DNA from 2 places in the Micromonospora sp. NPDC007220 genome. Region 1 is predicted to be linked to the other one. Evidence: riboswitches for the same ligand, from Rfam matches in the RefSeq annotation. Region 1 holds a riboswitch; the other holds the start of a gene.

Region 1 (7,070 bases):
TGATCGTCACGCTCAGCCCGTCGACCGAGAACCTGGAGATCCCCCGGTTCATCGACGCGTTCGTCGGCGGCGGCATCGCCCTGCTGGTCACCGCGGTCCTGCTGCCGCTCAATCCGCTGCGGGTCATCAACCGGGCCGCCCGGCCGGCCCTGGACCTGCTCGCCGCCCAGCTCGACATGGCCGCGGACGCCCTGCGGGACCGGGACCGGGACAAGGCCCAGCGGGCCCTGGACCGGCTCCGCAACAACCAGGAGGAGCTGGCCGCCTTCACCGAGGCCATCGAGGGGGCGAAGGAGACCGCCATGCTCTCGCCGGCCCGGTGGCACCGGCGGGACGAGCTCACCCACTACGCCGAGGCCGCCGACCCGATCGACCGGGCGATGCGCAACGCCGGCACGCTGACCCGGCGCGCGGTGACCCTGATCGAGGACGAGGAGCCCATCCCGGAGACGATGCCCGACGCGGTGGCCCATCTCGCCGAGTCGGTCCGCCTGCTCAAGCACGAGTTCGCCGTCGGCGAGGAGCCGGAGCAGGCACGGGAGCGGGCGCTGCGCGCGGTCAGCGAGGCCGGCCGGGCGTACGCCGACGGGGTCGGCTTCTCCGGCAGCGTGGTGATCGCGCAGGTGCGGACCACCGCCAGCGACCTGATGGTGGCCTCCGGCATCAGCCAGGAGGAGGCGAACCGCGGGGTCCGGCAGTCCTTCGGCGACCAGGACCGGTCGGACGGCGAGGGGGAGCGGGACGACGCCCCGAAGCCGCCCGCCGCCCCGCCGCTCGGCTGACCCCGGGGACCCTTGTCGACCCGGTCAGGCCCGCAGGGCGCGGGCCAGGCGGTGGACGGCCTCGTCCATGAGGTCGGGCGGGGCGGCGGCGTAGGTGAGGCGGAGGTGGGGGGCCGGGGGTTCGGCGGCGTACCAGGGGCGGCCGGGGAGGACGACGACGCCTTCGGCGGCCGCGGCGGCAGCCAGCGCGACGTCGTCGGTGCCCTCCGGCAGGCGTACCCAGAGGTGCATGCCGCCGCGCGGGACCGGCTGCCGGGCCAGCTCCGGCAGGTGCCGGCGGAGCGCGGTCAGCAGCGCCTCGCGGCGGGTCCGCAGGGCGGTGCGCAGGGCGCGGCGGTGGCGCGTCCAGGCCGGGGTGGTGACGAACTCGATCGTGGCCTGTTGCAGTGGCCCGGCGACGAAGAAGTCGTCGAGCAGCCGGGCCGCCCGCAGCCGGGCGCCGGCCGGGCCGCGGGCGCCGATCGCGGCGACGCGCAGCCCGGGAGCGGTCGACTTGGTCAGCGAGCGCAGGTAGACGACGTGCCCGTCGGGGTCGTCGGCGGCCAGCGGCGGCGGGGCCTGGCCGTCGATGGTGAGGTCGCGGGCGTAGTCGTCCTCGATGAGGAACGCCCCGGCGTCGCGTACGGCCTCGGCGACCCGGGCCCGGCGGTCCTCCGCGAGCGTCGCGCCGTGCGGGTTGGCGTACAGCGGCTGGCAGTAGAACAGCCGGGCGCCGGTGCGGGCGAACGCGGCGGCGAGCTGGTCGGGGCGTACTCCGTCGGCGTCGGCGGGCACGGGCACCACCCGGAGGCCGGCCGCCCGGGCGGCGGCCAGCGCGCCCAGGTAGGTCGGTGACTCGACGAGCAGGGTGTCGCCGGGCGCGGCGAGCGCCCGCAGCGCGGACGACAGGGCGGCCTGTCCGCCCGGGCAGACCACCATGTCCTCGGCGCGCAGCCCGACCCCGGCCTCGCGGGCGAACCAGGCGCGCAGGTCTTCGCGCCCCTCGGCCGGCCCGCGCTGCCAGGACGCGGGCTGCCGGGCGGCGCGGGTGAGCGCGGCCCCGAGCGCGGCGGCGGGTTGCAGCTCGCCGTCCAGGTAGCCCCCGGACAGCGGGATCGCTCCTGCGGGCGGTAACGCCAGTAGCGCCTGCATCTCGTCCTCGCCCGGCCGGCGGGGGCCGAGCGCCACGGTCTGCCACGACAGGTCGGGGGCGCGCCACTCGCGTGGCGGGGCGGCCACGAAGGTGCCCCTGCCGGGTCGCGTCTCGACCATTCCCTGGGCCACGAGCTGGCGGATGGCCTCGGCGACGGTGACCGGGGAGGCCTGGTGCCGGGCGGTCAGCTCGCGCACCGAGGGCAGCCGCGTGCCGGGATCCGCGGCAGCCGCGAGCCCGCGCAGGTCTTGGACGACACGGTCGGCTGCGTTACCGTCATTCATGAACGGGAACAGTAGCGCTACTGCCAGAACCACGGTAACGGCGGACCGGACGGTCGGCCTCGCCCTCGGCGCGCTGGGCGTGCTCGCCTTCAGCATGTCGCTGCCCGCGACCCGCGTCGCCGTGCAACAGCTCGACCCGTGGTTCGTCGCCTTCGGCCGGGCCGTCGGCGCGGCGCTGCTGGCATGGGCGTACCTGCGATCCACCGGCGCCCCGCGGCCCACGCGCGGTCAGTGGCGGCGGCTGGCGGTCGTCGCCCTCGGCGTCGTCGTCGGTTTCCCGCTGTTCACCTCGCTGGCGCTCATCACCCAGACCTCCGCGCACGGCGCGGTCGTCATCACCGTGCTGCCCGCCATGACCGCCGTGTTCGCGGTGCTGCGGGCCGGCGAGCGACCGCCGCCGCTGTTCTGGGCCGCCAGCGCCGGCGGTCTGCTGGCGGTGCTCACCTTCCTCGGCGCCAGCGGCGCGGTACGCGGGGCCCTCGCCCCGCCCGACCTGTTCCTGCTCGCGGCGGTCGTGCTCTGCGGCCTGGGGTACGCCGAGGGCGGCGCGCTCGCCCGCGAGCTGGGCGGCGCCCGGACGATCTGCTGGGCGTTGCTGCTCTCGCTGCCCGTCACCGTTCCCGTCATGGTCGTCGCCGCCGTGGCCGCCCCGCCGCGCGCCGACCCCGTCGCCTGGTCGGCGTTCGGCTACCTCACCGTGGTCTCCATGTTCCTGGGCTTCTTCGCCTGGTACACGGGCCTGGCCCGGGGCGGCATCGCGCAGGTCGGGCAGATCCAGCTCGCCCAGCCGGTGCTCACCCTGGCCTGGTCGGCGCTGCTGCTCGGCGAGGCCGTCACCCCTGCCTCGATCGCGGCGGCGGTGGCCGTGCTGGCGTGTGTGGTGCTGATCCAGCGCACCCGCGACCGCACGCCGGCACCCGCGGTGGGGAAGGCCTGACGGGGGACGCGCCCCGCCCCGGGCGGTGCGGGGCTCGTACCGCCCCGACCTGACCTGCCCCGGTCGCCGACGGCTCCCCGGCGACCGCTCAGCTCAGCCTGCGGGAGTGGGCCGGCGGGTGCTCCCGGGTCGGTCAGGCCAGCGCGGCGAGGGCGGCGAGCAGCCGGTCCACGTGCCCGGTGGTGCTGCCCAGGCCGATGCTGGCGCGCAGGGCGGTCGGCGGCAGATCCCGCCGGCCGCTGCGGGCGGCCGCCTCGTCCAGCAGCCGCCGGGCCAGCGGGTGGGCGCAGAAGAGGCCGTCGCGCACCCCGATGTCGTACGCCGCCGCGAGTTCCGCCGCCACCTGCGTCGAGTCCCGGCCGGCCACCACGAACGACACGATCCCTACCCGGGGCGCCGCCGGCCCGAACATGCGCAGCTCCAGCACGTGCGGCAGGGCCGCGAGGCCCTCGCGCAGCCGGGTCAGCAGAGCCTGCTCGGCGTCGTGCAGGGCGGCCCGGTCCGCGTCGGCGAGCGCGGTGCAGACCGCCGCCAGGGCGACCGCGCCGAGCAGGTTCGGGGTGCCCGCCTCGTGCCGGGCCGGGCCGGTCGCCCACCGTACGTCGTGGGTGGCCGCCCCGACGTGGCTGGTGGCGCCCCCGCCGGCCAGGTACGGCGGCGCGGCGTCCAGCCAGTCCGCGCGCCCGACGAGCACCCCCGCGCCGAACGGGGCGTACAGCTTGTGGCCGGAGAGCGCGAGGTAGTCGACGTCGAGGGCGGCGACGTCCACCGGCGCGTGCGGGGCGAGCTGCGCGGCGTCCACCGCGATCCGGGCGCCGTGCCGCCGGGCCACCCGGGCCAGCTCGGCCACCGGCCAGCGTTCCCCGGTCACGTTGCTCGCGGCGGTCACCGCCACCAGCACGGGCGGGCCCTGCTGCGCGCTGCGGGGGCCCGACGGGTCCGGCCTGCGCAGCTCGCCGAGCGCCGCGTCCAGCGCGCGGAGGGCCCCGGCGGGATCCGGGGGCACCGGCAGCCGCACCGAGCCACGCGGCCAGGGCAGCAGGTTGGCGTGGTGCTCCCCGCCGAAGGTGACCACCGTCGTGCCGGCGGGCAGCGCCCGGGCCAGCAGGTTCAGCGCGTCGGTGGTGTTGCGGGTGAAGACCACGTGGTCGCCGGCGCGGGCGCCGAGGAAGTCGCCGACCGCCTGCCGGGCGCGCTCGTAGGCGAGGGTGCAGCGCCGCGACAGCGCCCCGGCGCCGCGGTGCACGCTGGCGTACCAGGGCAGCAGCTCGGCCACCGCGTCGGCCGCGGCCCGCGCGCAGGGCGCGGTGGCCGCGTAGTCGAGGTTCACCTGGCCGGGTACGCCGAGCACGTCGAGCGGGTCGGCGACGGCGGGCGGCTGCGGCGCGGGCGGGGGTACGAGGGTGACGGTCATGGCCGACCTCCGGGTCCAGGGACCCCGGGTGGGCGCACACGGGCGGGGTCCGCGCTTGCCCGGCACGCGATCGGGCCGGGCCCGGTCATCACCCGGGGCACCCCACCGCGAACTCGACGAGGGTTGCCGGCCAGCAAGCCGGGGCTTGACGCTGGCGCTCGTGACCTGCCCGCAGCATAGCCGGGTGAATGCGGCCGGACCAGGCGGCCGGGGATGGCTACGCTGACCGCATGGCCGACACCCCGCCCGGCGCATCTCTGCCGCCGTCGCCGACCGCGCCCGCCGTTCCGCCGCCCGGTGTGGCGGGGCCCGGGATGCCGCTGCGTCGGTTGGGGTGGCGTCGGGCCCTGGTGCTGGCCGGTGCCGTCCTGTTCATCGCGGCGTGCGCGCTGTTCATGCTCTTCACGCTGGGCGAGAACCTGGGCGTCGAGGCGCTGCTGATCGGCGTGGCCGCCGCGATCCTCCCGGTTCCGGTGCTGGTGGCCTGTTTCCTCTGGCTGGACCGCTACGAGCCGGAGCCCCTGAAGTACCTGATCTTCTGCTTCGCCTGGGGCGCGTTCGTCTCCACCGCGGCGTCGCTGACCGTCAACGAGTTCTCCGCCGGGCTGTTCGAGGACTGGGGGCTGCCGACCGCGCTGACCGCGGTGCTGGTCGCGCCGTTCATCGAAGAGCTGACCAAGGCCATCGGGCCGATCCTGCTGCTGATCTTCCGCCGGCGGGAGATCTCCGGGATCACCGACGCGCTGGTCTACTGCGGGCTTTCCGCGATCGGGTTCGCCATGGTGGAGAACATCCTCTACCTGGGCGGCCACGGCTACGCCAGCGGCGCGGAGCGGTACGGGCCGGCGACCGGCACCCAGCAGGTCATCGCCATCTTCATCGTCCGGATCCTGCTCTTCGGCTTCGCCCACCCGCTCTTCACCTCCATGACGGGGGTGGGGCTGGGCATCGCCGCGCGCACCGCCAGCCGGTGGGTCCGGGTGCTCGCCCCGCTCGCCGGCCTGCTGCTGGCGATGATGCTGCACGGGCTGTGGAACCTGCTGCCGACGCTCACCCAGGCCACCGGCCAGGCGTTGATCATGCTGTACGGCTTCATCGGCGTGATGGTGCCGGTCTTCTTCGCCATGGTCGGGCTCGCCCTGTGGCTCCGGGCCTGGGAGGGGCGGCTCACCGAGCGGATGCTGCCGGACTACGTGCGGGCGGGCTGGCTCACCCCACCGGAGGTGGCGGCGCTGAGCAGCCTGGGGCGGCGGCACGCGGCCCGGGTGTGGGCCAAGCGGGTGGCCGGCGACGGCGGGCTGAGGGCGATGCGCGGCTACCAGTTCGCGGCGACCCGGCTGGCGCTGCTGCGCGACGGCGCGCTGCGCGGCCTGGACCGGCGTCCGGCGGACCGGGAGCGGACCGCGCGGGAGGAACGGGAGCTGCTGGAGGCGATCGGCGCGTACCGGTCGTTCTTCGTGGGCCGGGACCCGCAGGTGCCGGCGGGCATCTGGGACGGGCACCGCTACCACCTGCGGTTCCCGGACGGCACGCAGCGGTCGGTCGAGGCGCCGGACGAGCCCGTCGTGCCGATCCCGGTGGTGCTCGTCCCGCCGCCCCCGCCACCGCCGGCCGGCTTCGGCCCGCCCGGCTGGTACGGCCAGCAGCCGCCGGCGCCGTGGCACCCCGGCGGCCCCTGAGCCCGGTCGTCAGGTCATCAGGCTGGTGAGGAAGTCACCGAGACCCTGCGCCATCGCCATCAGTCCCGCCCCGATCGCCTTGAACATCTCCGCCGCGCCCTCCGGCCGGAAGGCCATGAAGTAGATCAGGAACGCGACGCTCCCCCAGAGCAGAATCTTCTTCACTAGTACCGGCATCGCGTCCCTCCCCAGGGCCGGTGATGCGGCTGGCTTCCCGGCGGGGGGCGACGCAAACGGCACCGGCGCCCTCATCCGGGCGGGCGGGCCGGGGGTGGGCTCAGAGGTAGAGGCCGGTGGAGTCGTTCTCGACCCGCTCGGCGGCCACGGCGTGCACGTCGCGTTCGCGCAGCAGCACGTACCCGCGGCCGTGCAGTTCGACCTCGGAGCGGTCGTCGGGGTCGAAGAGGACCCGGTCGCCCGAGACGATGGCGCGCACGTTCGGCCCCACGCCCACGGCCGTGGCCCAGGCCAGCCGCTTGCCCACGGCGGCGGTCGCCGGAATCACGATGCCGGCGGTCGAGCGTCGCTCACCCTCGCTCCCCTCCATCCGCACCAGCACACGGTCGTGCAGCAGGCGGATCGGCAGCTTGGAGTCGAGATTCTCGTCGGCGGTCACGCCGCAGACGCTACCGTGTCCCGGTCGGCGGGCCGTGGGCGGTTACGCGCCGGGGGCCGGGGGCAATGTGTGGCGGACCTGCCCTACGGTGGCGTCGTCGGACGTATCCTGTCCGCCCACCGGCGTGGGCGGGCCGGTCTCATGCCAGGAGGTGCGCTTGAGCCGCTTCGAGCAGATCCGCGGACGGCTCCGTCGCGCGTACGAGTCGGGCCGGGAGGCGGCGCGG
Region 2 (7,070 bases), on a different contig from region 1:
ACCTGCAATGCCGTCGCGAGGACGCGGTGCGAGTCCGCCCGCGGGTCGGCCCCCGAGTCGGACCGTAGGGCGGCGTGCGGGTCGGGGTGCGGGAAGGGCCATCGCCCGATCATCGCACCGGCCGGTGCGCCGCCGATCCTCTGACACCCGCCCGTGGGGATCCGGTGGCGCTGTCGAGCTGCCTCACCTGCGGGGCCGGCGGGCCGGGGCACCCGGGCGGTGCCTGTCGAGCTGAATCGCCTACGACATCACCCGGCCCGCGCCACCCGGGGGTGAGGTGATCGGAGCGTCGGTCGCAGCCAACGGCGGCAGCCGGCCACCGGTTCGAGCCGCACCACGGGCGCCCGGTTGATGATGGAGCCCCTGGTCCGTCGACTCTGGAACGTCCCCCCCCGGTCGGCTGCGCCACTACCACTTCAGCGGGGAGGCGCACCCCCCGACCTGGCCGCGCGGCGACCGGGGCGAAGCTCCTGACTCGACACCGCCCCGGGCGCATTCTGTGATGACATGGCGCCTGTGAGTGAGAATCGGGTATGGCCACTCCGCCCGCCGGGCCGCCACCCGAGCCGCCGACCGAGCCCTCGTCCACGTCTCTGCCCGTGCCACCGGCTGAGCCGCCGTCCACGTCTCCGCCCGGGCCACCGGCTGAGCCGCCGTCCGCTTCCCCGCCCGTGCCACCACCGGAGCAGCCGTCCGAGCCGTCGTCCAGGTCGAAAGCCTGGGCCGTGCTGGCCGATGAACGCCTGCCCGGGTTTCGCGGGCTCCCGCCGAAGCAGCGCGCGGTGTACGCGACCGTCGCCGCCGTCGTCGTCGTGGTCGGCGCACTGTTCGCCTACCAGGCCAACTTCCTCCTGGACCGGTCGACGGCCACCGAGCGGGCCCGCTCGGACAAGCAGGCTCAGGAAGCGGTCGACCGTGAGCAGCCCGCGTTCGTGTCCACCGTCACGCCCCTGGACTACGACCGGGACCTCCCCGAGGCCTTCCGCGTGCTGCTCGACCGGCCGCTGACCGAGGGCGAGCAGGCCACCCTCACCGCCCTGAACGGTGATGCGTCGCGGGTGTGGGAGTTCATGAAGCCGCTCGGCGGCCGGGTCGTCGAGATTGCGTCCTACGTGGCGCCCTTCGAGGACGGCAACGAGAATCGCGGCGGTGCCCAGACGTTCGACCTGAACCTGAACAGCGATCGCGTCGCCGGACTCACGATCAACAACATGGTCGCCGTCAAGGACTCGTGCCACGCACCCACGGCGCAGACCGTCGTCACCATCCCCCCGGGGGGTGCCGAGTCCCGGCAGGGCCTGCTGTGGGACCTGACCGGCGGGCCGACGGACAAACCGCACGGCCCGTACGTCCTGGACGAGGGCGAGCCGCAGGAAGGCCAGCTGTACTTCCGCCGCAACGTCGTCGAACTGGGCAACGGCCAGTCGAACATGGCGTTCCGGGTCCAGCCGGAGGTGACGACCCACACCTGCCAGTGGCACATCGTCGCCTCGTACACCGACACGACCGGTTCCCACGAGCAGCGCATCCCGAGCGGTGCCGGCACGTTCACCACCGAGGCCGTTCCGTCGCAGCCCGTGCAGTACTTCGAGCGCGTCCCGACCTCGGGGTGGGGCTGCCTCGGCGAGGTGAGTCAGCAGGGCTGCACGGCCACCGGATCCATACGGCTACCGAGGCCGCCGACCCACCGACCGGTCCCCGACTGAGGCGGCCCGGTCGCGGGGACGTCAGCGGGAACGGGGCCTGCGCTTGCGGGTGGGGGAGTCGGGGGAGTCCGGCGCGGTGCCCGAGTCGGCGGTGTCCCCGCCGCCGGACGCGTCGGTCACCCGGGCGTCGGTGTGGCTCAGCTCGGCCAGCGCCGCGCCCCTGAGCTGGTAGACGACGGTGCGCCGGATGCTCAGCTCCGCCATCGGGCCGCCCGCCGGTCGGGTCAGGTAGACCACCGTCGCCCTGCCGTCGCGCACGCTGACGCTCTCCACCGGCGTACGGTCGCCGAGGTCGACCTGGGCCTGGTAGTCCGGCTCGCCCCTGAGGTTGCGCCAGGCGGCGAGGGTGAAGAAGCGGCCGGTGCCGCCGCCGTCGAGCATGACCACGCCGATCGCGTCGCCCGCGCCGTCGCCGTCGAGGTCGCCGATGCCGCACGGCCGCTGCAACTCCACCGTCGTGCCGTCCCGGTCGGCCCACCGGCCGTTGGAGAGGCGGAGCGGGGCGGCGTACCCGCGGTAGCGGACCTTCCGGCTGCCGATGCGGGTGTCGCGCAGTTCCAGGCAGGTGAGCTGGTCGCCGGTGCGGCGCGGGGTGGGGGTCGCCCGGGTGGTCGCCGGGGTGGCGTCGACGTCGTCCCGCTTCGCGGCGGTGCCGGCGGTCCGGTCGGCGGACCGGTTCCGCTTCTTGCGGCTGCCGGTGGAGCAGGCGGTGGTGAACGCCAGCAGGCAGGCCATGGAGAGCGCCACCACCGGGATGAGCTTGCGACGCATCGCGCGTTCCTTTCCGTCGATGTGCCCGAACCGTAACGGGCCCGCGCCAACGCCCTCGTGAACGGTTCGCCGCCGCCGATGGGAGCGTTCCCACAGAGGGGGAACCAATCGACATCGTCAAATGTCCGGCGGCATTCTGGTGTCGTCCCCTCATTCTGACCGGAGGTGCCCTGATGCTCGCTGACCGGATCGGCGGCCCGGCCCTGTCCCTGTTCCGTGCCGTCGTCGGCCTGCTCTTCCTGTGTCATGGCCTGGCCTCGCTGCTCGGGGTCCTCGGTGGCAGCCGGGGCACCGGCGAGGCGGTTCCGCTCGGCGAGTGGCCGGGGTGGTGGGCCGCGCTGATCCAGGCGGTCTGCGGCGGGCTGGTGCTCGTCGGGCTGTTGACCCGCGCGGCGGCCCTGCTGGCGTCCGGCTCGATGGCCTACGCGTACTTCGTGGTGCACCAGCCCGACGCGCTGCTCCCGCTGCGCAACGGCGGTGAGCTGGCCGTTCTGTTCTGCTGGTCGTTCCTGCTGATCGCCGTGTTCGGCCCCGGCGCGTGGGCGGTCGACACCGCGTTGCGGGCCCGACGCCCCGCAGATTCCCGCTCGGTGACCGCCTGAATCCGTACCGTCGAGGAAGGCCCGCCGGTCGCCCGACGGCGGCTGCGGGATCGCTCACAGCGTGGGATCTCGCGTCGATCCGGGCGGCCTCGGTGCTTAGACTCGACGGCACAACTGCATACCTCATCCAGAGGGGCTGAGGGATACGGCCCGACGACGCCCCGGCAACCACCCCGCGCGCTCATCGCAGAGCGACCGGCGGGGCAGGTGCCAATTCCGTCCCCGCCGCAGGGTGCGATGCGGGGAAAGATGAGAGGACCCGCGACATGACGTCGACGTTCGCCCCCTCCGGCATCGACACCACCGCCAGCCCCGCCCGCGCCCTGGTCTGCCGCGCCTGTTCGGCGCGCTACCCGCTCGCCGCCCAGCACGCCTGCTACGAGTGTTTCGGCCCGCTGGAGGTCGACTACGACGTCGCCGCGCTCGCGACGGTCACCCGGGAGCAGATCGAGGCGGGCCCGCAGAACATCTGGCGGTACGCGGCGCTGCTGCCCGCCGGCCAGGACCCGGCCACCCGGGTCACCCTCGACCCCGGCTTCACCCCGTTGGTGGCCGCCCCGCACCTCGCCGCCGAGCTGGGCATCACCGCCCCGCTCTGGGTCAAGGACGACAGCGCCAACCCGACCCACTCGTTCAAGGACCGGGTCGTCTCGGTGGCGCTGACCGCCGCCCACGCGCTCGGCTTCAGCCGCTACGCCTGCGCCTCCACCGGAAACCTGGCCAACTCGGTCGCCGCGCACGCGGCCCGGGCCGGCGCGCCGTCGGTGGTCTTCATCCCCGGCGACCTGGAGCAGGGCAAGGTCATCACCACCGCCGTCTACGGCGGCGAGCTGGTCGCCATCGACGGCTCGTACGACGACGTGAACCGGCTCTGCGGCGAGTTGGTGGAGACGGACGAGTTCGAGGACACCGCGTTCGTCAACGTCAACGTGCGCCCCTACTACGCCGAGGGCTCGAAGACGCTCGGCTACGAGGTCGCCGAGCAGCTCGGCTGGCGGATCCCCGCGCAGGTGGTGATCCCGATGGCCTCCGGCGAGCTGCTCACCAAGATCGACAAGGCGTTCGCCGAGCTGGTCGAGATCGGCCTGGTCGAGGCGCCGGCCGGCGGCTGGAAGGTGTTCGGCGCGCAGTCGGCCGGCTGCAACCCCATCGCCACCGCCCTGCACGCCGACACCGACACCATCACGCCCGTCAAGCCGACCGGCATCGCCAAGTCCCTCAACATCGGCGACCCGGCCGCCGGCATCTACGCGCTGGAGGCGGTGCGGCGCACCGGGGGCTGGATGGAGTACGTCGACGACGACGAGATCCGCGCCGGCATCCGGCTGTTGGCCCGGACCACCGGCGTCTTCGCCGAGACGGCCGGCGGGGTGACCGTGGCCGTGCTGCGCAAGCTGGTCGAGTCCGGCCGCCTCGACCCGACCGCCGAGACCGTCGTCTTCAACACCGGCGAGGGCCTCAAGACCCTCGACGCGGTGGCCGGCGAGGTCGGCCCCACCCACCGCATCAAGCCCTCGCTCCGCGCCGCCCGCGACGCCGGCCTCCTCGGCTGACCCCGCCCGGCACCCGGTTCTCGCCCGCCCCTCCGCGTCGATCATGAGGTTGGCGGCAAAGTTGATCGCGAACAGTGCCGCCAGCCCCGGGCCTCGGGCCCTCGGAGGGGCCGGGAGCTGGCGTGTCGAGGGGGTCGCGGGCAGGAGAGTGGGGGATTCGGCGGGTAACTGGGATTTCGCTGTGAGTGCGGAAAACGCGCCGACAAGGACTTGACGGCAGGAACCGGACGGCGCAAGATGCTCCGTGCGGGAGGGCGTTTCGCCGGAGACTTTCAGTTCTTGCGACCCAACGCCGGAGGCGTTGTGCGAGCGTCCCTCCCGACCAACTTCCGATCGGGCCAGCGGTTGATCCGCTGGCCCGATCGTCGTCGTGCGGCACACCCACGTCAAGCGGGCTGAACGAGCGCGTCGATCCCCACCGCCGACCTGACCGCGACCACCGGGTCGCGGTGGGGTCGGGGGAGGTTGGTCCGGCCCGGGCTGGCTGCCGATCGGATCGGGGCCGGGCGCCCCTGCGGTGTCTGCCCGAGCTAGGACACCGTGGTGTCCTGGTTCGCCACCGCCTGGGTCCAGACGTGCACGCTCGCGCCGGTGACCGGTGCCAGGGTCGGGGTCAGCACCAGGACGTGTTCGTCGGACCCGTTCCGGCTGGTGAGGGGCAGGACGTACGCGGAGCCGACGGCGAGTTGCTGGACGCCCTCGACAGTCCAGGTGTCCTTCCCGCGGGTTCCGCCGAGTTGGTCGACGAGAATGGTGTCCTCGACGTCGCCCTTGAGCTTGTCGGAAACAGCGACCTTGAAGATGGTGTGGGGGGCGCCGCGCTCACCCTGGCGTACCTCCGCGACGCCAGTGACGGTCCCGACCACGACCGCATCGGCGTAGCCGGCGACCTTGGCGCGGTTGGTGGTGTCGAACGCGAAGCTCACCGAAACCGGGTGGGTCTGAGCCGGGCGAAGCTGTTGGTAGGTGAACCAGCCGCCGACGGCCAGGACAAGGGCGACCAGCCCGACGAACGGGGCCTTCAGCCGGTGGTTCATCTTCAGTACCCCCATTTGCTGTGATAGGTGCTGATGTCCCACGATTGCAAATTGTTGTTCATGTTCGGGTTGTAGTCGGTCGAGTAGGGGTCCATGACCGCAACTTCAGGACCGTGGTCGAGACCGATGGCGTGCCCGAATTCGTGGGTCATCGCGGCGTGATCACGTGAGGTGCTGTAACTGTCGAGATAGTGGGTGTTCATGACGATGTCGTCCGCGCCGGCTACGCAGGAGTAGTAGGCGACCGTGCCGTTCCCGCCGTCATTGCTGTCGCTGACGTCGACGTCGGAGTAACTCCAGGCGTCGTCCGCTCTGACGTCGATGGGATTGAGCGCGTTCCACTGGTTGACCGCGTGATTGAGCGAGTCGTTGTACTTGGTGAAGTCATCGTAGACGAGTTCCCCGCCGTCGACCGCGTTGCAGGCGCTTCCGGCGATTCCCACGTCAGCCGCGGCAGGGGTTGCGAACAGGGCCGACGCGGCGAGCATCCCGGACACCATCAGCGTCGACCAGGCCGGCCGGCGACGGAAGGCAGACTCTCGTTGCTCCACAGAACCTCCTCGAATATAGATAGAAGGTCGTCACTGTAACCGACCCGGGGCATCCGATGTGGACCCGAATTCCCCGGACCCCGGTTCGCCCGAGGGGGTGCGGGCGTGCGGCGACGCCGCCGCTGCCTCGGCGGCTGGACGGACTGGCAGCTCACGATCCGAGTTGTGACACGGCCCTACTGATCTGAGGGGTTCCTGTTGCATGATGGCGGGCATGACGGAGACCCCGCACCCCCTGTACGACAGGCACGCCGACACCCTCAACCGGGCGCTGACCGCGATCACGGAGCGCGGGTACTGGTCCGCCTACCCCGAGTCGCCCAGCCCCCGGGTCTACGGCGAGACCGCCGCCGCCGACGGCAAGGCCGCCTTCGAGGCGTACCTCGGCGGTGACTTCCCCCTCGACCAGCCGCGCACGGCCGACCGGGTCGCCACCGAGAGCAGCCCGTTCGGCGTCGAGCTGAACGTCCGTTACCCGCACGCCGGCGCCGACGAGCTGGTCGCCGCCGCCACCGCGGCCCTGCCCGGCTGGCGCGACGCCGGCCCGCAGGCCCGGGTGGGGGTCTGCCTGGAGATCCTCGACCGGCTGCACAAGCACATCTTCGAGCTGGCCAACGCGGTGCAGTTCACCAGCGGCCAGGCCTTCGTGATGGCCTTCCAGGCGGGCGGCGCGCACGCGCTGGACCGCGCGCTGGAGGCGGTCGCCTACGCGTACGCGGAGATGACCCGGCACCCGGGGACGGCGGGCTGGGAGAAGGCGGCCGGCAAGGGCGACCCGCTGCGGATGACCAAGACCTTCCACGTGGTGCCGCGTGGCGTGGCGCTGGTGATCGGCTGCAACACCTTCCCG

The links. A riboswitch is a leader RNA that binds a small molecule or an ion and turns the genes downstream of it on or off. The one in region 1 is predicted to bind S-adenosylmethionine.
Region 2: it holds a riboswitch for S-adenosylmethionine, as region 1 does, so the genes downstream of both, thrC (threonine synthase) here and ABZ573_RS31800 (aminotransferase class V-fold PLP-dependent enzyme) in region 1, are expected to answer to the same signal.

Annotation. Positions count from the first base shown of each region.
Region 1 covers NZ_JBEYEU010000045.1:2,761-9,830, forward strand. Annotated here, with positions in the region: gene ABZ573_RS31785 (FUSC family protein) at 1-782, shown strand, start outside; gene ABZ573_RS31790 (PLP-dependent aminotransferase family protein) at 807-2,198, opposite strand; gene ABZ573_RS31795 (DMT family transporter) at 2,197-3,135, shown strand; gene ABZ573_RS31800 (aminotransferase class V-fold PLP-dependent enzyme) at 3,269-4,549, opposite strand; SAM riboswitch class IV at 4,596-4,715, opposite strand; gene ABZ573_RS31805 (PrsW family intramembrane metalloprotease) at 4,738-6,228, shown strand; gene ABZ573_RS31810 (hypothetical protein) at 6,238-6,405, opposite strand; gene ABZ573_RS31815 (co-chaperone GroES) at 6,506-6,844, opposite strand; gene ABZ573_RS31820 (AI-2E family transporter) at 6,912-7,070, shown strand, end outside.
Region 2 covers NZ_JBEYEU010000017.1:99,830-106,899, forward strand. Annotated here, with positions in the region: gene ABZ573_RS24470 (hypothetical protein) at 783-1,706, shown strand; gene ABZ573_RS24475 (hypothetical protein) at 1,728-2,477, opposite strand; gene ABZ573_RS24480 (DoxX family protein) at 2,651-3,079, shown strand; SAM riboswitch class I at 3,200-3,335, shown strand; gene thrC (threonine synthase) at 3,346-4,632, shown strand; gene ABZ573_RS24490 (hypothetical protein) at 5,163-5,669, opposite strand; gene ABZ573_RS24495 (M57 family metalloprotease) at 5,672-6,220, opposite strand; gene paaN (phenylacetic acid degradation protein PaaN) at 6,435-7,070, shown strand, end outside.